2 linked regions of the Pyxidicoccus xibeiensis genome follow. The protein of the gene in region 1 interacts with the protein of each later gene in a pairwise test. Links are inferred from orthologs where the notes say so. Each region holds a gene or a part of one and is shown on either strand. Other genes may lie near its edges.

Region 1 (11,056 bases):
GGCGCGGCCTTCGCGCTGCCAGCGCGCAAACTGAACCAGTGCGTCCCAGAGGTCGTTTTCCTGCCCGGGGCGGGGGGTGCGTTTGGCGTCCGGCATGTAGCCGTCGGCGACCACTTCATAGAACCACACCCATTCGGTGCGTGGAGTGGTCTTCTCGAACGTGGTCTTGCGTCCCCGCGGGGTTTCCTTGCGGAAGACGAGGATGGAGGTCTTCACGCCCGTGTAGGGCTGGAACACGCCGCCGGGCAGCGAGATGACGGCCTCGACGCAATGCTCAGTGAGCAGCTCACGGCGCAGCTTGATGTGCGCGTCGGTGTTGCCGAAAAGCACCCCTTCCGGGACGATAACCGCGCAACGGCCGCCGACCTCTAGCAGGTCCAGCATCAGCCACAGGAAGAGCAGCTCGCTTTTGTTGGTCAGCACCTCATCCTTCTTTTTGCCCTTGGTACCGGCGCGGGGAAAGAGCAGGGGGTCGCGTTCCAGGTCCGCGGTGTCCACGGTGCCGGTGAAAGGCGGGTTGGCCAGGACATAGCGATAGCTCTCGCTGGCGAGCAGGGGGGCCAGCTCCGGCTTGCCTTCGCGTTTGGAGAGGGAGTCGCCTTGCTGCAGCTGCGGGTTGTGGACGTCGTGGAGCACCAGGTTCATCCAACCGATGCGGGCCATGGTGCGGTCATTGTCGATTCCCACGTAGCAGTGGCCATCGTTGAGGCGTTCCAGCTCTTCTGCGCTGGCCTGGGCGGTGTCGATGCGGTGCGGCGCGCCGTCCCACTCCAGGCGCACGTTGTCTGGCGCGGACAGCTGCCGTCGCAGGAACTGCTGGGCGCTGAACAAGAAGCCGCCAGTGCCGGCGGCGGGGTCGATCAGGCGCTCACCGGGCCGGGGCGCGAGCAACTCCACCATGAAGCGGATGAGGTGGCGCGGTGTGCGGAACTGGCCGTTCTTGCCGGCGGTGGCCACTTCCGAGAGCAGGTATTCGAAGGCGTCGCCCATCAGGTCTTGCGCGGCGCTGCCATCGCCAGCCTGGACAAATAGCTCGTCGATGAGCTGAACCGCGTCGTGCAGCACCTGGCCCTTGTTGGGGTCGAGCTGGAAATAGGCATCGGCCATGCGGCCATCGAGGCCTTCGAGTTCGGTGCCCTCTTCGTGCTCTGACAAGCGCTTGTCCAGCGTGCGCAGCCAGGGAAAGACGACTTCAATCAGATGCCTCGTGTTGGTGCTCTCCTGGCGGATGTAACGCCAGCGGCAGGTTTCGCCGTCGAACTCAGCCTTGTCCTCGGGAAGGCGCTTGGCATAGACGGAGTGCTTGCCGGCTCGGACGCGCTCGCGATCCAGGTCTTCCAGCCGTTTGAGGAAAAGCAGATAGGTGATTTGCTCGACGGCGACCAATGGATTGGTGAGGCCGGCGGACCAGAAGCGGTCCCAGAGTTTGTCGACTTTTTTGCGCAGGTGGGGGGCAAGCATGGCGATGTCTCGATTCTCGGGGTTCAGGCGGCGCGGTCAGCCAAACGTTCAGCCAGCGCGAGGAGTTCGTCGATGTCCCGCGGCGCGAACAAGGCTTCCACGTGGCCAACATTGACCAGCGGCGCCTGCGACAGTGCGGCGCGAGTGACGCGGCCGTGGCGCAGCACGGCGGCCTTGACGGCGCGCAGGAAGGCCAGTTGGTTGGCTCGCAGCCCGGGATGGGCGGCGAGGAAGGCGTCGAAGGCGGCCTGCACGCGGGCCTCGCGATCGGGCAGGCGGGCGTCTTCGCACAGGATGTGGCGCAACAGTTCGACCAGCGAGGCCTGCGGTGCGTCGAAGGCCTGGCGCAGGGTGTCGGTGGTCACGAACAGGTCGGCTTGGTTGAGCGTAGCGGCGATCTGGTCGAACTCGTCATCGCTCAGGGCTTCGCCGCGCTTGAGCCTGGCCAAGGCCGGATGTTCGTCGGCCAGCCGGCGCACGAAGGCTTCGACCTGTTCGCGGTATCTGTCGGCGAAGGCGCCTTCGCCGGTAGGGCCGTAGATGATCCAACTGCGCTGGGCAATGCGGTCGGGCAGGTTGATTTCGATCGGTTGCCCGCCTTCGCGCACACGAAAGCGCATCAGCGGCGCGAAGCGGTCTTGCAGCTCGTCCAGGCGCGGCGGATCCAGATGTTGCCAGAAGCCGGGCGAGAGCGCGAAGGCGCGCGCTTGGGCATGGGTGCGAACCTCGGGGATGTCGTCGGCCAGTCGCAGCAGGGCGTCTTGAATGCGTTGCTGGAGGCGGGCCAGCTCCTCGGCGCGGCCCAACACGTGAGCCATGGCGGCGCGTTCGCACCAGATGCGCCACTGCAGCTCGTCGATGGCCTGGCCGGGCACCAGCCGCAGCAGCGGCGCCAGCGCGTGCGACAGATGCTCGATGGGGGCCGATTCCGGGAATGGCCACTGTTGCGCCAGGCGGTCCAACGTCTCGACATGCGGGCGCACGTCGACGCTCTGGCGTGGCAACGCGCCCAGCATGGCTTGCAGCCGCGCGACGGTCACGTCGGTGGGGCGCTGCTGGGCGTGTTCGAGCAGCCAGCGCTCCAGGCGCAGGCGGAACAGCCGCACGGGCAGCGGTTCGCTGGGGCGTTCGGTTTCACCTTCAGGGTTGAGCTGGAAATAGGCGAAGTTCTTCCAATGGTCGATGATGAGAAAATCGCGCTTGCGCTCGCCTGTGGCCGGGTCGGTATGGAGCCGGGTGCCACGGCCGAGCATCTGCCAGAACTTGACGCGGCTGAATACCGGCTTGGCGAACACAAGGTTCTGTAGGGCGGGCACGTCCACGCCGGTGTCGAGCATGTTCACCGAGATGGCCACGCGCGGCATGGACTTGAATTTGAAATCGTCGAGCAGCGCGTCGGCACGCTCTATGTAGCTGTCGATGATCTCGGCCAGCCCCTGGCTTTGCAGCTCGGGGTAGAGGCGGTTGAAGCTCTCGTATAGACGCTTGGCGTGGGCGTGGCTGACGGCAAAGACAATGGTCTTGTGCGGTAGGCCTTGGGCATCCCTGCGGCAACGGACCATGAACTCGCGCACGATGGCATCGTTGGTGCCCTGGTTGACGATAGACTTTTCCAGGTCGCTGCCTTCAAAGTCGAGTTCTTCGAGGTCCACGCCCTGATCGAGCGCCATTTGCTTGAGCGGTTCGGGCAGCGCCTCGCCCTGGATGCCTTGGATCTGGAACTGGGTTTGCGCGTTCAACACGCGGTAATTGACCAAGTTGCCGGCGGCCACCGCCTGCTCGTAGCTGTAGAGGTAGGTGGGCACGCCGTCGTCACAGGCGAAGAGCTGGAAGGTGTTGTGGTCGATGTAATCGGTGGGCGTGGCGGTCAGTCCCAGCACCAAGGCATCGAAATGGTCGAGCAGCGCCTTGTAGCGCTGGTAGATGGAGCGGTGGCTTTCATCGGCGATGATGAGGTCGTAGTGGCCAACCGACAAGCGCTCGTAGACTTGCATCATGCTCGGGTAGGTGGCGAAGTGGATGCGCGCGGTGGGCGCTTCGCCGCCTTCGATGCGAGCCAGGCTTTCATTCGGCAGGCGGGTCTTGAACTCCATCATGGCCTGACGCACCAACTCGCGCCGGTCGGCCAAGAGCAGCACGCGCTGTACACGCTTCGCCCTCAGCAGCAGGTCCACCAATGCAATGGTGGTGCGGGTCTTGCCCGTGCCAGTGGCCATGACGAGCAGGAAGCGACGCCTGGCAGCTTCGATGCCCTCCGCCACGCGCCGGATGGCCTCGGCCTGGTAGTCACGGCCCGCGATGCGCGGCTCGATAGCCACAGTACCCAGAGGCTGTGCGTAGCGCCGCTGATGGAGCAAGCGCTCCAGGTCTTCAGGGGTATGGAAACCCGCCACTGGGCGCGGCGGGTAGCGGTCACGGTCCCAGAATTGAATCTCGCGGCCGTTGGTGAGGTAGACGAAGGGGTCGATGCCGAACCTAGTACGGATGGCATCGGCGTATTCGGCCGCTTGCCGCTTGCCGGCCAGTTCATCTCGGCTGCTGCGCTTGGCTTCGACAATGGCGATGGGGTTGCCTGCGGCGTTGAGCAGGACATAGTCGGCGAAGCTGCGGCCGTCGTACTCGCCCTCTTGCTCGCCCGTGCGCAGAAGCACTTCTTCGAGCAGATTGCGCCGAGCACTCGACCAGCCGGCACGCGCCAAGTCGGCGTCGATGCGGTGAGCTCGGGTTTGGGCCTCGGTGCGCGTCATGCCACCTATCCTCCGTCAACGAGCCCTCCCCGCTTGCTGCCAGTTCGCAGCTGGAGCCTGGGAGCCCCAAAAGGTGAAGGCCCTGGAGCCCCGGCTTTCGCCAAGAACTCCAGGGCCTTCGATGGTCGGGGCGACAGGATTTGAACCTGCGACCACTTGCACCCCAAGCAAGTGCGCTACCAGGCTGCGCTACGCCCCGGCACTGCTGCTGCCACCGTCGTGAAACGGTGCGCGCCCTTATGCCCCCACATGACGGTCAGGTCAAGCAAGAGCAGCACGGCGCGGTGGGAAAACTCACGCTTCCGAGTCCTCCATTCCCTCCTCGTCGAAGTCCTCGCCCCGGGCCTCCGCCGCGTCCGCCGCCGCCTCCTCCCGCGCGTCGATCTCCGCGTGATCCTCCGGCGGTGCCTCCCCGTTCAGGGCGCTCTTCAGCACCTGGCTCGGCCGGAAGGTCAGCACCCGGCGCGCCGAGATCTCGATCTCCTTGCCGGTCTGCGGGTTGCGACCCACGCGCGCCTTCTTCTGGCGCACCTGGAAGTTGCCGAACCCGGAGATCTTGATCTTGTCCCCGCGCTCCAGCGTCTCCTTCAAGGTGTCGAACACGAGCTCCACGATCTCGGCCGACTCCTTCTTCGAGAAGCCGACCTTCTCGTAGACGCCCTCGATGATGTCCGCCTTCGTCATGCGATTCCTCGGGATGCCCTCGGTGCGATGAACGCGGAGGCACTGTTGCAGTCTTACCGGAGGAGTGTCAACCCTCTGACTTCATTCAGGAATTCAGGCGCGCAGCGCGGCCCCCAGCCGCTGCTTCACCTGATCGACGATGCGCTGGTGCGCCTCGTTGACCTCCACGTCGGTCAACGTCCGCTCGGCTGACCGGTAGCGCAGCGCGTACGCCAGGTTCTTCTGCCCCTCCGCAATCTGCTTGCCCGTGTACACGTCGAACACCTGGGCCTCCTCCACCAGCGGCTTCCCCACCTCCAGGATGACCCGCCGCACCTCGTCGTTCGCCAGCTCCAGCGGCACCACCACTGCCAGGTCGCGCAGCACCGCCGGGAAGCGTGGCAGCGGCTGGTACTCGGGCACCAGCCGGGCCGCCGCGTACAGCGGCTCCGTGTCCAGCTCGAAGGCGAACACCCCCTCCGGAAGTCCCAGCGCCTTCACCACGCGCGGGTGCAGCTCCCCCACGTGCCCCAGCACCGTGCCGTCCGCCGCCTTCACCTGCGCACAGGCCTTCGGGTGGTACGCCGGAGGCTCGGCCGGCGAGAAGGTGACGCCCTCCACCCGCAGCGCCCCCAGCACCGCCTCCACCGCACCCTTCGCGTCGTAGAAGTCCGCCTTCGCGTCCTTCTGCGTCCAGCTCCGCCCACCCCGCAGGCCCCACACCAGGCCGCCCACCCGGGCCACTTCGCGCGCCGCGGGCCGCTGCCCCTGTCCACCCCCGGCGTCCCGGAAGTACGCCCGGCCCGTCTCGTAGATGGCCACCGTCTCCACCTGGTGCCGCACGCTGCGCGACAGGTTCTCCAGCAGGCCCGGCAGCAGGCTGGTGCGCATCACCGACTGCTCCGCGCTCAGCGGGTTGAGCAGCGCCACCGGCTGCTCCTTCCCACCCAGCACCTCCAGGCTCTTCGGCGCGACGAACGAGTAGTTCACCACCTCGTCCAGCCCCGCCCCCGCCAGCGCCTGGCGCATCCGCCGCTCGGCCTCGGCGTGCGCGGGCTCGGGCGCCAGCTCCGCCAGCCCGCGCGGCAGCTTCGCCGGGATGTTGTCGTAGCCGTACACGCGGGCGACCTCCTCCAGCAGGTCCTCCTCACGCTCCACGTCCACGCGCGCCCGGGGCACCTCGTACGTCGCCTGCCCCGTCCCCTCCTCCACCGCCTTGAAGCCCAGCGCCGCGAGGATGCGCCGCACCTCGCCCTCCGCCACCGCCACGCCCAGCACCTTCTCCACCCGCGCGAAGCGCAGCGTCACCTTCCGCGCCGGCTGCGGCGCCGGGTACACGTCCACCCGGCCCGGAGCCACCGTGCCGCCGGCCAGCTCGGCGATGAGCTGCGCCGCCCGGTCGATGGCGGGCACCACCGCGTCCAGGTCCGCGCCGCGCTCGAAGCGGTGCGACGCCTCCGTGTGCAGCACGTGCCGCTTCGCCGTCCGCCGCACCCCGGAGCCCTGGAAGTTCGCCGACTCCAGCACCAGGCGCTTCGTTCCCGGCGTCACCTCGCTGTCCCCGCCGCCCATCACCCCCGCCAGCGCCTGCGCCCGGCTCCCGTCCGCGATGACCAGGTCGTCCGCGTCCAGCGTCCGCTCCTTGCCGTCCAGCGTGGTGAGCTTCTCGCCCTTCTTCGCCGTCCTGACGACGATCTCCTGCCCGCCCAGCTTGTCCAGGTCGAACGCGTGCAGCGGCTGCCCGTACTCCAGGTTCACGTAGTTGGTGACGTCCACCACGTTGTTGATGGCGCGCACGCCGCACGCCTTCAGCCGGTCCTGCATCCACTGCGGCGACGGGCCGATGGTGACGTTCTCCACCACGCGCGCCACGTAGCGCGGGCAGCGCGCCCCGTCCTCCACGCGCACCTTCACGCGCTCCGACGCCGGCGTGCCGGACTCCGGGGGCTTCGCCTGGGGCACCTTCAGCGCCGCGCCCGTCACCACGCCCACCTCGCGCGCCACGCCCAGGTGGCTGAGCGCGTCCGGCCGGTTCGGGGTGACGTTCACCTCCAGCACCACGTCATCCAACCCCACCGCCTCCGCGATGGGCTGGCCCACGCGCGTGGCCGGCGGGAGGATGAGCAGCCCGCTGGACTCCTCGCTCAGCCCCAGCTCCTTCGACGAGCAGAGCATGCCGAAGCTGTCCACGCCGCGCAGCGCCGCCTGCTTGATCTCCACGCCGTTGGGCAGCTTCGTGCCCACCGTGGCCAGCGGCACCTTGTCGCCGACCTTGTAGTTCTTCGCGCCGCACACCACCTGCAGCAGCGCCGTCCCGCCGATGTCCACCTGCGTGACGGACAGCTTGTCCGCGTTGGGGTGCTGCACGGACTCCTTGATCTGCGCCACCACCACGCCGCGCAGTCCCTCGGCCGGACGCTCCAGCCCCTCAATCTCCAGGCCCGCGGCGGTCAGCTTGCGCGCCAGCTCGTCCACCGACGGCGACAGCGCCACGTAATCGCCCAGCCACTTCACCGAAATCTTCACAGGTCCACCCTCTTCCCTACCGGCTGGAACACGGGGGCACAGCCTCCCCGCTTCCACCGAAGCGGGTCCACGGCCAGGCCCCCACAGGACTCAGAACTGCTCGAGGAACCGCGCGTCGTTCTCGAACATCATCCGCAGGTCGTCGATGCGGTAGCGCAGCATGGCGATGCGCTCCACGCCCATGCCGAACGCGTAGCCCGTCACCTCGCCCGGGTCATACCCCGCGGAGGTGAAGACGTTGGGGTGCACCATGCCGCTGCCCAGCACCTCCAGCCACCCCGTCTGCTTGCACACCCGGCATCCCTTCCCGCCGCACGAGGTGCAGGAGATGTCCACCTCCGCCGAGGGCTCGGTGAAGGGGAAGAAGGACGGGCGGAAGCGCGTGCGCGTGTCCGAGCCGAAGAACGCCTTCACGAAGGCGTCCAGCGAGCCCTTCAGCTCAGCGAACGTCACGTCCTTGTCCACCAGCAGCCCCTCCACCTGGTGGAACATGGGCGTGTGGGTGATGTCCGAGTCGCGGCGGTACACCCGCCCCGGCATCACCGCGCGGATGGGCGGCTTGCGGTTGAGCATGTACCGCACCTGCACCGGCGACGTGTGCGTGCGCAGCAGCACCGCGCTGTCCGCCTTCTTCGCGTGGCCCAGCGAGGACTCCTCCACGTAGAAGGTGTCCTGCATGTCCCGCGCGGGGTGGTCCTTCGGCAGGTTCAGCGCCTCGAAGTTGAAGTAGTCCAGCTCGATTTCCGGGCCGCTGGCCACGTCGAAGCCGAGCCGGGAGAACGTCCGGACGATGTCCTCCATCGTCCGGGACACCGGGTGCCGGCTGCCCGGCATCACCGCGCGCCCCGGCAGCGTCACGTCCAGCCCGGGCCCCTTGAGCTCGGCCGCCAGCGCCGCCTCTTCCACCCGCTGCAGGGCGTCCGCGAGCAGCTTCTCCAGCTCCGCCTTGACGGTGTTGGCCACCTCGCCCAGGGCGCGCCGCTCGTCCGGGGCCAGCTTGCCCATGCCGCCCAGTACGCCGGACAGCTCGCCCTTCTTGCCCAGGTAGCGGACGCGAAGCGCCTCCACCGCGGACCGCTCCGACGCGACGCCAATCTCCTGCTTCGCGGCCTCCGCCAGCGCCAGCAATCGATCCCGCATGGCCTACCGCCTCCGTTCTACGCCCCGCCAGGCCCGTGGGCCTCGAGGCAAAAAAAAGGGCCGCCCTGTCCAGGCGGCCCGTTCACTCACCCGGAGGGGCTACGGGCCGAAGCCCCTTGCCCCATCCGTTCTGTTGCCAGCCCTCGTCGGGCCGGCGTGTCTCAGGCCGCCTTCGCGATGTTGGCGACGGCCGTAAAACCCGAGGGATCCGCGATGGCCATGTCGGACAGGACCTTGCGGTCCAGACCGATGCCCGCCTTGGCGAGGCCAGCGATCAGCTTCGAGTAGGACAGGCCCACCGTGCGGGCGGCCGCGTTGATGCGGACGATCCACAGGCGGCGGAAGTTGCGCTTGCGAGCCATGCGGTCGCGGCTGGCGTAGTCGAGCGCCCGCTCCACGGCCTGGTTGGCGCGCTTGTAGCAGTTCTTCCGACGGCCACGGTAACCCTTGGCCAGCTTCAAAATCCTATTGCGACGGCGACGAGCCTTTACACCCTTTTTGACGCGCATGACTTGCTCACTCCGGACTGCGTAGTTTGAAGCCCCTCAGCGCCAGCGTACCGCCGCTCCGACGAGGCCACGCGAACTGCCGACTCTCTCAGCCCCCGTAGGGGAACATCTCCTTGATGACCTTCTTCGCATCCATGTCGCGGAGGTGGCTGGTGCCACGGGTGCCGCGCTTGGACTTCGGCGTCTTCGAGAACGTGAAGAGGTGCTTGGCGAAGGCCTTGCCGTGCTTCACCTTGCCGCTCTTCTTCACTTCGAAGCGCTTCTTCGCGCCGCTGCGGGTCTTCAACTTCGGCATGGTCCTGATCCTTCCTTGCACAGCGCCGACGATTCCCCGGCCTGGTGCGAGAATCCTCGAAAAACAGGGAACTTACGCCTGCTCCCCTCGAAAGTGCGCCAAGATACTTGGGTGCGACCTGGAGTCAAGGCCCGTCAGCAAGCAGGCTGGCAGCCGGGCCCTGTCGCTCACGGCAGGGCGGCTTCCTTCGCCAGCAGGGCCTCGAAGTCCGTCAGCTTCATCGTCTTGAGGTCCTCACCGCCGTAGCGCCGCGGGGCGACGCCCTCGCCGGTGACTTCGTTGTCCCCCACCACCAGGGTGAAGGGCACCTTCTGGAGCTGGGCCTCGCGGATCTTCGCGTTGAGCGTCATTCCGCGCTCGTCGAACTCCACCCGGTAGCCCTTGGCGCGGAGGGTGTCGCGCACCTTGCGGGCGTAGTCGTTCTGCCGGTCCGCCACGGTGACGAGCACCGCCTGCACCGGGGCCAGCCACGCGGGGAAGGCGCCCGCGAAGTGCTCGATGAGGATGGCGGTGAAGCGCTCGAAGGAGCCGAAGATGGCGCGGTGGAGCACCACCGGCCGGTGCGGGGCGTTGTCCTCGCCGATGTAGGTGAGGTCGAAGCGCTCCGGGGCCAGGTAGTCCAGCTGCATGGTGCCCAGCTGCCACCGGCGGCCGATGCTGTCCGACACCGCGAAGTCGATCTTCGGGCCGTAGAAGGCGCCGTCGCCCGGGGCCAGCTCGTACTCGAGGCCCAGCGACTCCAGCGCGGCCTTGAGGCCCTCCTCGGCGCGGTCCCACAGGGAGTCGTCGCCCAGGCGCTGCTCGGGGCGCGTGGACAGCTTCACCGCGTAGGTGAGGCCCACCGCCTTGTAGACGCGGTCCAACAGCTTCACGAAGCGCCGCACCTCGTCGGTGATCTGGCTCTCCATGCAGTAGATGTGCGCGTCGTCCTGGGCGAACTGGCGCACGCGCGTGAGCCCGCCGAGCGCACCCGCCGCCTCGTTGCGGTGCAGCACGTCCTGCGTGTGGAAGCGCAGCGGCAGGTCGCGGTAGCTGTGCTTCTTGAAGCCGTAGAACAGGTGGTGCGACGGGCAGTTCATCGGCTTGAGGGAGAAGTCGTGCTCGCCGGACTCGCTGTCGAGCACCAGGAACATGTTCTCCTTGTACTTGCCCCAGTGGCCGCTGGTCTCCCACAGCCCCTTGTTGAACATCAGGGGCGTCTTGATCTCCACATAGCCATCCTCGGCGGTGAGGTGGCGCATCCAGTCGGAGAGCGTCTGGTAGAGCGCGGTGCCCTTGGGCGTCCAGAAGGCGGCGCCCGGCGCGTACGGGTGGAAGTGGAAGAGGTCCAGCTCCTTGCCCAGCTTGCGGTGGTCGCGCTTCTTCGACTCCTCGATGCGCGTCAGGTACTCCTGCAGCGCCTTCTTGTCGAAGAAGGCCGTGCCGTAGACGCGCTGGAGCATCGGGTTGCGGTGGTCGCCGCGCCAGTAGGCGCCGCTGGACGAGAGGATCTTGATGACGCCGATCTTCCCGGTGCTCGGGGCGTGGGGCCCCAGGCAGAAGTCCACCCAGTCGCCGTGCTTGTAGAGCGTGAGCGTCTTGGCGCCCCTGGCGGCGATGTCCTTGACGATCTCCACCTTGAACTTCTCGCCCTTCTCCTCGAACAGGCGCACGGCCTCGTCCATGGCGACTTCCGTGCGGACGAAGGGCATGTCCTGCTTCAGCTCGGCGTTGGC
Region 2 (11,002 bases), on another replicon or contig:
CTGGCCATCAACGCCGGCATCATCGCCCACGAGTACTCGCACCGCGTCTTCAACCTGAAGGCCTACGGCGGCAGCCCCATCCCGGAGGCGCTGTCCTTCTGGTCGTCCTCGGCGGGCCCCAGCCCGGGCGCCAACATCCTCAAGGCCTTCGACGAGGGCCTGGCGGACTACCACGCCTACGGCAGCACCTGCCGCTCCACCAAGGGGTGTGACGCGAAGTTCTTCTCCACGTCCTTCCACGGCGAGACGTACGGGCAGATCACCACCAACCGGGACTTGTCCAACACCAGCCGCTGCATGACGTCCGCCCTGCGCGAGCAGCTGCGGGTCATGAACCTGGGCGAGTTCAGCGGCGCCGGCAAGGAGTACGAGGTCGGCACCCTGCTCGCCAGCGCGCTCTACCAGGCGGGGGAGAACACCGGCCAGCGCGAGGTGCTCATCCGCTCCATCGTCGCCGCCTACAACGACGAGGACCCGAAGAAGCCCGGCCTCTTCCAGCTCGCGAAGAACAACCTGTCGGACCAGACGAAGTTCACCCTGGCCGTGGCCGCGGGCGCCATCATCACCCACATCACGGACCTGCGCCTGAAGGAGGCCGTCTGCAACGAGCTGATGGACCACCTGCAGATTCCCCGCGAGCAGCTCGTGGGCACCGACCCCAACATGTGCCCGGCCAGCGCCAACGGCGGTACCCAGTGCACCCTGCTGCCCCCCGAAGAATGAGGACCCACCCCGTGAAGACCTGGCTCGTACGCTGCCTCCTGGGCGGCCTCATTCTTTCCACCCCCGCCCTGGCGCAGGACGAAGACGAAGACCCCTACGCCACCCCGGACGAGGAGTCCTCCCGCTCCAGCGACGACGACTACAACCGCCCGGAGCCCGTGGACCAGACGGACGAGTTCCGCGAGGTGTCCGAGCAGGAGGGCGAGGACGGCGACTTCCAGCGCATGTCCGGTCTGGATGACCCGAACCTGGGCGTGGCCGTGGAGCTCATCGCCGGCGCCCTGCTGGTGGACAGCTCCCGCGGCGAGTTCTCCGACAACCTCCTGGGGCTCGGCGTGCGCGCCACCTGGGAGTTCGGCCGCATCCTCGACAACGAGGCACTGCGCGAGGCCCTGTGGGCCGACCTCCGGTGGACCTACGGCGGCCTCAGCGACGGCACCGCGTTCATCTCCGGCGACACCAGCCTCCACTACTTCACCATCGCCCCGGCCTATGAGCTGAAGCTCGGCAAGTCCGACTTCGGCTTCTTCGCCCAGGCGGGTGGCGGCCTCGCCTACCAGGCCACCTCCATCACCGTGGACGCGGACGTGACGAAGGTGAACGGCCTCAAGCCCGTGCTCCAGGGCGGCGTGGGCTTCCGAGGCCGCCCCAGGCTGACGTCCAGCGGCAACCTCCGCCTCGCCTTCCGCGTGGAGGCCCTCGCCTTCCGCCGCGGCTACATGAACGACTTCTTCCTCGGCGGCAGCCTCGGCACCGCCTTCTGAAGAACACTCCGCGCGCGCCGCCCCTGCCCTTCAGGGTGGGGGCGGCACCGGAAAAAACTCCACCCTTCCATCCTCCCCAGCCCCTCGGCTCCTTGCTGTCCCAAGGAGGTGGGGACTGGCACGCCTCCTGCTGAGTGGCAACCTTCGGGTGGGGGTTTCAGCCCCCTGGGGGTCGGGAGGCGAGTGATGAAGGGCGTGCAGCAGGGACAGGGGCGGCACTTGGATCCCGTGTGTGGGAAGGAATTGGACACACCGGAGGGACAGCCCACCGCGGAGTACAAGAAGCGCCGGTACTTCTTCTGCTCGGAGCGGTGCCGTCACACCTTCGAGCGGCAGGCGGAGCGCTTCCGCTTCAACGAGCTGGCCCGCGTCGGCGCGCTGATGACGCCGGGCCGGGTGCGCTGGGGGATTGCGTAGCCCCGGCGCGCCTCATGCAGCCCTGCGCAGGTCCTTGAGGCGCAGCGACAGCTTGCGCTGGCCCCGGAAGGTGTCGAAGCCGGCCTGGAAGGCCAGGTCCACCGGGCCCTCGACGAGCGTCACCCGGTCCGCCATGCCGAAGCCGATGGCATCCAGCTCCGGCGCGTCCGCGAGCGCCAGCTTGAGGTGGCCGTTGCCGCTGCCCGACTTGGACTGCAGCACGCGGGGGCGGGCCACCTGACGGCGCAGCACCAGCACCGGCTCCGGGTTGCCCTGGCCGAAGGGCCCCAGGCGCTGGAGCGACTCCACCGCGCTGGCGTCCAGCTCGTGCGGGTGCACCACCGCGTCCACCTTGCAGCGGGGGATGAGGTCCTCGGGCGAGAGGCGCTGGAGGGCAATCTTCTCGAAGGCCTCCCGGAAGGCGGGCAGCCGGTCCGCGTCCACGGTGAGGCCGGCGGCGTGCTTGTGGCCGCCGAACTTCGACAGCAGCTCCGAGCAGCCGCTGAGCGCGTCGTAGAGGTGGAAGGCCTCGATGCTGCGCGCGGAGCCCTTCCCCACCCCGTCCTTCACGCCCACCATGACGGTGGGCCGGTAGTAGCGCTCCACCACGCGCGAGGCGACGATGCCGATGACGCCCGGGTGCCAGCCCTCGTCGTAGAGGACGAAGCCGCGCGCGTCCTTGCGCTCCTCGGCCTGGGCCAGCGCCTGCGTGAGGATGCTGCTCTCGATTCCCTGGCGCTCCGCGTTGGCCCGGTCCAGCACCTGCGCCAGCGAGCGCGCCGTCTCCGGCGACTCCGAGCAGAGCAGCTGGAGGCCCAGCGACGCGTCATGCAGGCGGCCCGCGGCGTTGATGCGGGGCCCGAGGCGGAAGCCCACCTGGCCCGCGGTGACGGAGGCGTCGGGGTCCATGCCCGCCACCTCCTTGAGGGCCCTCACGCCCGGCCGGCGGCCGGCGCCCAGCTCCAGGAGGCCATGGGACACCAGGATGCGGTTGGCGCCGGTGAGGGGCACCACGTCCGCCACGGTGGCCAGCGCGACCAGGTCCATCATCGACCGGAGGTTGGGCTCCTTGCGGGTGGCGAAGAAGCCGTCGTCGCGCAGCCGCTTGCGCAGGCCCATGCAGAAGTTGAAGGCCACGCCCGCGGCGCACAGCGCCTTGGTGGGGTACTCACAGCCGGGCTGGTGCGGGTTGAGCACCGCCACCGCCGGAGGCAGCGTGGGCGGCACCGTGTGGTGGTCCACCACCACCACGTCCAGGCCCAGCTCCTTCGCGCGGGTGATTTCCGCCACGGAGGTGATGCCGCAGTCCAGCGTCACCAGCACCCGCGTGCCGTCCGCGGCGATGCGCTCCACCGCGGCCAGGTTGAGGCCGTAGCCCTCGTCCAGGCGGTGGGGAATGTACGTGGCGGGAGGCGCGCCCAGTTCCTTGAGGAACAGGTAGAGCAGCGAGGTGGAGCACACCCCATCCACGTCGTAGTCCCCGTAGAGGGTGACCTTCTCCCGCGTGCGCAGCGCGCGCGTCAGCCGCTCCACCGCGGCGGGCATCCCCTTCATCCGGAACGGGTCCGGCAGGTCCGCCAGCTTGTCGGACAGGAACGCGGAGGCCGCCTCCGGGGTGCGGTAGCCACGGTGCAGCAGCACCTTCGCCGCGAGCGGATGGAGCGACAGCTCCCCGGCCAGGGACGCCACCTCCTCGTCGACCACGTCTGGAAGCAACCACCGCACGCGCAGCACCCCTCTCGGCCCCTCCCTGGTGGGGAGGTCGCCGGGACGAATTCTTGACAAGGAGACAGTACCTCAGACGTCTGACGAGGGAAGGTCAACCTTGGGCACGACACTTCCCTTCCTGAACGGAGGTTCAGGCATGCGCCCGTCCGTTCGCCTGCTCTCGAGGGGCATGGCGGACAGCCGGTGCACAGCTTGAGCCGCACACCACCTGACAGGAGGATGGAATGTTTGGACGAGGCATCTGGACGGGTGCGCTGCTCATGTCCCTGGCCGCGGCGGGCACCGCGTCCGCGCAGGAACGCAAGGAGGGCAAGCGGGGAGACGTCAACGTGTTCCTCCGTGGCGGTGTGGGCGACTACACCGGAGGGCTGGGTGACGTGACGAGCACCGGGCCCGCCTGGGGCGTGACGCTCAACGTGCAGCCCACGACCTTCCTCGGCTTCGAGCTGGGCTACGAGGGCTCGCAGAACGGGCTGGATGACGTCCGCCTGCTGGAGGAGCCCTCGCTCGTGCGCCAGGGCGGCAGCGCGCTGCTGAAGCTCTCTCCGCCCTTCCTCACGGCCATCCGCCCCTTCGTGGGCGCGGGCCTGGGCATCTCCTACGTGGACGTGCGCGGCGCGGCGGCGGACCTCTACGGCTCGGACACCATGCAGGAGGTGCCGCTGGCGGCTGGCGTGGAGTTCAACAGCGGCGCCCTCACCGCGGGCTTCCGGACCACCTACCGTGTCCTCCTCAACGAGGGCTTCGCCGAGGTGCCCGTGGACGCCGATGACGACGATGGCGGCCTGCTGGACGCATCCCTCACGCTGGGCGCGCGCTTCTGACGTGACGCGCGGCTGGCGCTGAAAACACCGAGGGCCCTGACTCCCCACTCGTGGGAGCACAGGGCCCTCGTCGTGTCTCACGTGCCTCCCGCCGGGGAGGCGCGAGCGTCACGCCACCTTGGGCTGCTGGTTGTCGATACCGCCACCCGCGCGGGCCGCCTTCGCCGCGGCGCGCTCGTCCAGCCAGATGGTCAGCGGGCTGGCGATGTAGATGGTCGAGTACACACCGACGACGATGCCCACCAGCATGGCGGCGGCGAAGTCGAAGATTTCCCCCACACCGAAGATGAGCAGGCCGATGAGCGACAGCGCCGTCGTGGTGGAGGTGAGGATGGTGCGGCCCAGCGTGTCGTTGACCGCGATGTTGATGACCTCCGCGAAGGGCTTGCCCTTGAACTTGGCCATGTCCTCACGGATGCGGTCGTAGATGACGATGGTGTCGTTCACCGAGTAGCCGACGACGGTCAGCAGCGCGGCGATGGCCGTCAGGTTGAACTCGCGCCGCGTCACCAGGTAGTAGCCGGCGACCATGATGACGTCGTGGACCATGGCCAGCAGCGCGCCCGGGCCGAACTTGAAGTCGAAGCGGAACGCCACGTAGATGAGGATGGCGACCATGGAGTACAGCAGGGCCATGATGCCGCGGTTGCGCAGCTGCTTGCCCACCTGGGGGCCCACGTAGTCCACGCGGCGCTGCTCGAAGTCCGGCTGCGCCTGGCCCTGGTTGAGCGCCTCGTTCACCTTGTCCGCCATGCCGCTGGCGACGACCTGGTAGTCGAAGCCGCCGCTCTGGGACTCCCCCAGCTCGCGGACCTCCTGCACGCCGGTGCCGCTGCCCACCACCGCCTTCTTGATGGCGTCGGGCGCCAGCGCGGTGTTGGCGCGCAGGTTGATGATGCCGTTGGCCAGGTCCGAGTTGACGCTGCGCACACTGCCCAGCCCCTCGATGGCCGCCTTCGCCTTGGCCGCGTTCTCCTCGTTGAGCTGCGTGACGCCGCCCATGCGGATGAGGAACGCGTTCTCCGACGCGCCGCCGATGTTCTGCACACTGACGTCCTGGAGCCCGCCCTTCTGGGCGCGCTCGCGGACCTGCTCCGCGGTGATGTCGTGGTTGAACTTCACCTCGACCACCGTGCCGCCGGCGAAGTCCACGCCCAGGTTGAACCCGAACGCGGCGATGCCGATGATGATGAGCAGGTTGATGACGGTGGACAGGAACACGGCCGGCTTGCGCTTGCCGATGAAGTCGATGTTCGTCTTGTTCTTGAGAATCTGCATGGCGGTTCGTTCCCGTGCTCGGCCGATTAGACCGACACCGTCTGCGCGTTACGACCGTGGACGAAGTACGTCATGATGGTGCGCGTCACCACGATGGACGTGAAGAGCGAGGCCAGCAGGCCCACGATGAGCGTGGTGGCGAAGCCACGAATCGGCCCGGTGCCCGTGAAGAACAGGATGAACGCGGCGATGAGCGCCGTCACGTGCGAGTCGAAGATGGTCCAGAACGCGCGGTCATAGCCCTGGTCCACCGCCGCCCGCGCCGTCTTGCCGTGGCCGAGCTCCTCGCGGATGCGCTCGTTGATGAGCACGTTGGCGTCCACCGCCACACCCAGCGTCAGCACGAAGCCGGCGATGCCCGGCAGCGTCAGCGTGGCGTTGAAGAACGCCAGCCCCGCCAGGATGAGCAGGCCGTTGAGCACCAGCGCGAGGTTCGCGATCATGCCCGAGCGCTTGTAGTAGACGGCCATGAAGAGCAGGACGAGCCCCAGGCCGACGATGGCCGCCAGGCTGCCCTTCTTGATGAGCTCGTCACCCAGGCTGGCGCCCACCTGACGAATCTCACCCACCGTCACCGGCGCCGGCAGCGCGCCCGCCTTCAGCACCAGCGCCAGCGTCTGCGCCTCGCCCAGCCACTCCTCGAACGACCGCGCGCCCATGCGGCCCATGGTGATGCGGGCCCGGCCGCCGCCAATCTTCTCGTTGATGTTCGGCGCCGTGTGGACGCTGTCGTCCAGGACGATGGCCATCCGGCGGCCCACGCCCGCCTCGGTCAGCTTCTCGAACTCGCGCGCGCCCGCCGGGTCGAACGACAGGTTCACCTCGGGCTCGTTGAGCTGGCTGAGGGACGCGTCCGCGCCGGACAGGCTCTCGCCGGTCAGCGGCACGTTCGTCTCCACCAGGTAGCTGCGGTAGGACGCGCACTCGTTCTTCTTCACCGGGTTGGCGATGCACTCGGTGAGCACCTCGCGGTTGGCGGGCGTCTTGTCCTTGGCGTAGGCCAGCAGCGCCTCGCGCGACGGGGACTCCAGCTGCGGGAAGCCGCCCTCCTCCGTCAGGGTGATGTTGCTGCCCTGCGGCGGCGGCGTCGTCTGCAGCATCTGCGCGAAGAACTGCGGGTTGCTGTCGTCCACCATCCGGAACTCGAGCTGCGCGGTGGTGCCCACCAGTTCCTTGGCCTGCTCCGGGTTGCTGCGGCCCGGCAGCGAAATCTGGATGGAGTCGGTGCCCAGCTTGCGCACGTCCACTTCCGCCACGCCCCACTTGTCGATGCGGCGGCGGATGACGAGCATCGCCTGGTTGACCGCGTCCTCGCGGAAGAAGTTCGCCTGGCCCTCGTCCAGCTCGAGCACCAGCGTGCCGCCCTCGCGGCCCACGCGCTTGAAGTCCGTGAAGGTGGCGACGACCTCCTTCTCGATGGCGTCCATCGTCGCCGGGTCCTTGGCCGTCAGCGAGAGCCGGAGCTGCTCCGGGTCCGTGTCGGCGGTGACCTCACCCAGCTTCTTGTCGTTGATGTAGCCGGTGATCTGCTGCGCGCGGCGCTCGGTGCGCTTCTGGAGGGCCGTCTTGGTGTCGACGCGCATCACCATGTGGATGCCGCCCTGCAGGTCCAGCCCCAGGTTGAGGCGGTACTTCGCGGGGGGCGACCCCGGGGGCATCGCCGCTTCGATGGCGGCCAGGTCGTTGCGCTTGTCCCGGTCCATCCGCACCAGCGAATAGTAGGTCGGGATGAGGAACCAGATGGTCCCCAGCGTCACCGCGACAATGAGTCCGAACTTCCACCACCAGCCGCGGTTCATGACTTGTCCTCCTTCTTCGCTTCGGCGGCCGCCGCAGGGGCGCCTTCCACCACAGTGCCCTTGGCGCTGATGGCGGTCTTGAGCACGCGGAGGCGCACGCCGCTGGCCACTTCCAGCGTCACCGTGCGCTCATCCACCTGGTGGATCTTCCCGAGGAGTCCACCCGTGGTGACGACCTCATCACCCTTCTTCAGCGCACCGAGCAGCGCCCGGTGCTCCTTCAGTTGCTTCTGCTGCGGGCGAATCATCACGAAGTACATGATGCCCACGAGCACGACCAGGAAACCCAGGGTGCCCAGCGGGTTACCGCTACCGCCGGCCTGCGCCAGAATCAGAAAGCTCTCAGCCACAAACTGCCTCGTCGGTTGAGGAAGGCACGAGATGGGCGGCCCCCCACACTGCCCGAGGAACCCATCCGAAAGGGGGCCCTCTTAGCAAGGGGCTCCCATGTGAGCAAGTGAACGCGGGAACCCGTGCAAACCCGTCGGCCGCTCAGCGGCCACGGGTCCGTTCGGTTTCCTGGGCCCGGGCACGCTCCCGGAACTCCCGGGCGAAGGTGGCGAACCGGTCCTCCGACACCGCGCGTCGGACTTCTGCCATCAACCCCAGGAAGTAGGCGAGGTTGTGGATGGTGTTGAGCCGCATGGCCAGCAGCTCCTGCGCGGCGAAGAGGTGCCGGAGGTAGGCCCTGCTGAAATTGCGGCAGGTGTAGCAGTTGCACGCAGGGTCCACCGGGCGAGGATCCCGGGCGTAGGCCGCGTTGCGGATGACGAGCTTGCCCTCCGAGGTGAAGAGCAGGCCGTTGCGTGCGCAGCGGGTGGGCAGCACGCAGTCGAACATGTCGACGCCGTGCTCCACGCAGGTGACGAGGTCCACGGGGGTGCCCACGCCCATGAGGTAGCGGGGCTTGTCGCGGGGGAGCAGGGGCGCGGAGAAGGCGACGCCGGCATGCATGGCCTCGGGGGCCTCGCCCACCGAGTAGCCCCCCAGCGCGTAGCCGGGCAGGTCCACCGCGCACACCTCCTCGGCGTGGCGCTTGCGGAGGTCCTCGTGGAGGCCGCCCTGGACGATGCCGAAGAGGGAGGAGCGCTCGCGGCTCCACGCCTTCACGCAGCGGTGCAGCCAGCGGGTGGTGCGCGCCAGGGAGGCCTCCAGGTAGGGGCGGTCCTCGGTGGAGGGCGGGCACTCGTCGAAGGCCATGATGACGTCGGCGCCCAGGGTCTCCTGGATGTCGATGGAGCGCTCCGGCGTCAGGAAGTGCCGCGCGCCATCCAGGTGCGACTGGAAGGTGGCCCCCTCCTCCGTGATTTTCCGCTTCTCGGAGAGGCTGAAGACCTGGAACCCGCCGCTGTCGGTGAGCATGGGCCGGTTCCAGGAGACGAAGCGGTGCAGGCCGCCCAGCTCTCCCACCAGCGCCTCTCCGGGGCGGAGCATGAGGTGGTAGGTGTTGCCGAGGATGATCTGCGCGTCGAGTGTGACGAGGTCATCCGGCCCCACGCCCTTGACGCTGCCCACGGTGCCCACGGGCATGAAGATGGGCGTCTCCACGGGCCCGTGGGGGGTGTGCAGCCGGCCCCGCCGCGCCTTGGTGCCCGTGTCCTCGTGGAGCAGCTCGAAGCGCACCAGTCCCGGTGCCACCCGCGTGTCGCCCTTCTCCGTGCGCTGCCCTGCCTGCTGCTTGTCGTCCATGACGCTCACTCCGACACCAGCATGGCGTCGCCGTAACTGAAGAACCGGTAGCCCTCGCGGACCGCCTCCGCGTAGACGTCCAGCGTGCGCTCGCGGCCCAGCAGTGCGCTCACCAGCACCACCAGCGTGGAGCGCGGGAGGTGGAAGTTGGTCAGCAGCACGTCCACCTGGCGGAAGGTGAAGCCGGGGCGGATGAAGAGGGTGGTCTCCCCGGGCCCCTCGCGCAGCCGGCCCGTCCGTGGGTCCGTGGCGGACTCGAGGGTGCGCGCCACCGTGGTGCCCACCGCCACCACGCGGCGGCCCTCCGCGCGGGCCGCGTTCACCTCGCGCGCGGTGGCCTCGGGCACGGTGTAGCGCTCCGGGTGCATGTGGTGCTTGTCGAGGTCGTCCTCGCGCACCGGCAGGAAGGTGCCCGGCCCCACGTCCAGCGTCACGTGCGCGCGCCGCACGCCGCGCGCCTCCAGCGCCGAGAAGAGGGCCTCCGTGAAGTGCAGGCCCGCGGTGGGCGCGGCCACCGCCCCGGAGGCGCGCGCGTAGACGGTCTGGTAGCGCTCGGCGTCGGCGGCGTCGGGCTCGCGGGTGATGTAGGGCGGCAGCGGCAGGCGGCCGGCGGCCTCCAGCAGCGAGGCGAGCGAGGCCCCGGAGGGCGCGCTGAAGCGCACGCGGTACTCCCCTCCTCCGAGCGCCTCCAGCACCTCGGCCTCGAGGCCGCCGGCGAAGGTGAGGCGCTGCGCGGGCTTGAGGCCCTTGGAGGCCTGGCCCAGGCAGATCCAGTCGAGGGACTCGGGGGCACCGCCGAGCGCGGCCGAGGTGAGCGTGGTGGACGCGGCGGGCCGCACCACCAGCAGCTCCACCCGCCCCCCGGTGCCCGCCTTCTGGCCGAGCAGGCGCGCGGGGATGACGCGGGCATCATTGAGGACGAGCAGGTCGCCCGGCATCAGCAGCTCCGGCAGCTCGGTGAAGCGTCGGTGGGCGCGAGCACCGGTGGCGCGGCTGACGGTCATCAGGCGCGAGGCATCCCGCGCGGCCAGGGGAGCCTGGGCGATCTGGGCGTCGGGCAGCGCGAAGTCGTAGTCAGAGAGGCGGGACGACACGGGGGTGGCGCTTGTAGCAGCCCCCGCGCCGCCGCGGAAAGCGCGTCGACGGAGGGAGCATCAGTAGAGCTGCTGCAGCTCGGCCCCGGGGTAGTAGTGGGAGAGGATCTCCCCATGGGTCCGGCCCTTGTCGGCGAGGGCCTTGGCGCCCCACTGGCAGAGCCCGGCCCCGTGGCCATAGCCGCGTCCGGAGAACACATAACCGCGGTCGGTGCGATCCACGTCGAAGTCCAGGCTCTTGAGGCGCGTGTAGCCGAGCCGGCGCCGCAGCTCCACCCCGCCCATCGAGGCGCCGTCCCCGAGCGTGACGCGGGTGACGCGGCGGGTGGGCGTGCGGCCGGCCACGCGCAGGCCCTGAGCGGAGTGGCGGAGGGCGGACTTCACCTCGGCGTCGGACAGGGAGGCCTTCCAGCGGCTCGCGGGGAGCCTGCCGCAGGGGCAGTCGACGGGCTGGAGGTACGGCAGGTCCCGCTGGAGGGCGTCATGGCCGGACTCCGTGCGGCCGCCGCACGAGGCATGGAAGTAGGCCTCGATGGGCGCGAGCTCGTAGGTGAGGACCTGGCCGCGCGTGGCCTCCACGGCGGCGCGGGTGCGGGGGTCCTCGCGGTTGACGCCGCCGTACACCTGGTGGAGCACGCTGCTGCCCAGATGGAACGGGTTGCTGTACGCCTCCAGCTTCTTCTGGA

Evidence for each region.
Region 2: the proteins of pheT (region 1) and secD interact in binary tests that used the Escherichia coli proteins (3 or more experiments, as listed by UniProt). The link is inferred for Pyxidicoccus xibeiensis from one-to-one orthologs.

What each region holds. Positions count from the first base shown.
Region 1 is NZ_JAJVKV010000008.1:381,457-392,512, reverse strand. The notes cover bases 4,692-7,714. They hold pheT (phenylalanine--tRNA ligase subunit beta), read right to left. Parts: upstream 7,398-7,714; coding sequence 4,986-7,397; downstream 4,692-4,985. Other genes in these bases: pheS (phenylalanine--tRNA ligase subunit alpha), read right to left, coding at 7,488-7,714; LXT23_RS32735 (integration host factor subunit alpha), read right to left, coding at 4,692-4,892. Outside these bases: LXT23_RS32750 (type I restriction-modification system subunit M), read right to left, coding at 1-1,461; LXT23_RS32745 (type I restriction endonuclease subunit R), read right to left, coding at 1,485-4,208; more of LXT23_RS32735, read right to left, coding at 4,503-4,691; more of pheS, read right to left, coding at 7,715-8,537; rplT (50S ribosomal protein L20), read right to left, coding at 8,699-9,046; rpmI (50S ribosomal protein L35), read right to left, coding at 9,135-9,341; thrS (threonine--tRNA ligase), read right to left, coding at 9,509-11,056.
Region 2 is NZ_JAJVKV010000029.1:8,894-19,895, reverse strand. The notes cover bases 5,148-8,116. They hold secD (protein translocase subunit SecD), read right to left. Parts: upstream 7,534-8,116; coding sequence 5,761-7,533; downstream 5,148-5,760. Other genes in these bases: tgt (tRNA guanosine(34) transglycosylase Tgt), read right to left, coding at 8,026-8,116; yajC (preprotein translocase subunit YajC), read right to left, coding at 7,530-7,883; secF (protein translocase subunit SecF), read right to left, coding at 5,148-5,734. Also shown: LXT23_RS48390 (hypothetical protein), read left to right, coding at 1-723; LXT23_RS48385 (hypothetical protein), read left to right, coding at 735-1,487; LXT23_RS48380 (YHS domain-containing protein), read left to right, coding at 1,674-1,904; single-stranded-DNA-specific exonuclease RecJ, read right to left, coding at 1,917-3,629; LXT23_RS48370 (hypothetical protein), read left to right, coding at 3,857-4,456; more of secF, read right to left, coding at 4,565-5,147; more of tgt, read right to left, coding at 8,117-9,222; tRNA preQ1(34) S-adenosylmethionine ribosyltransferase-isomerase QueA, read right to left, coding at 9,228-10,316; LXT23_RS48340 (SpoIID/LytB domain-containing protein), read right to left, coding at 10,377-11,002. UniProt on the Escherichia coli protein: Part of the Sec protein translocase complex. Interacts with the SecYEG preprotein conducting channel. SecDF uses the proton motive force (PMF) to complete protein translocation after the ATP-dependent function of SecA.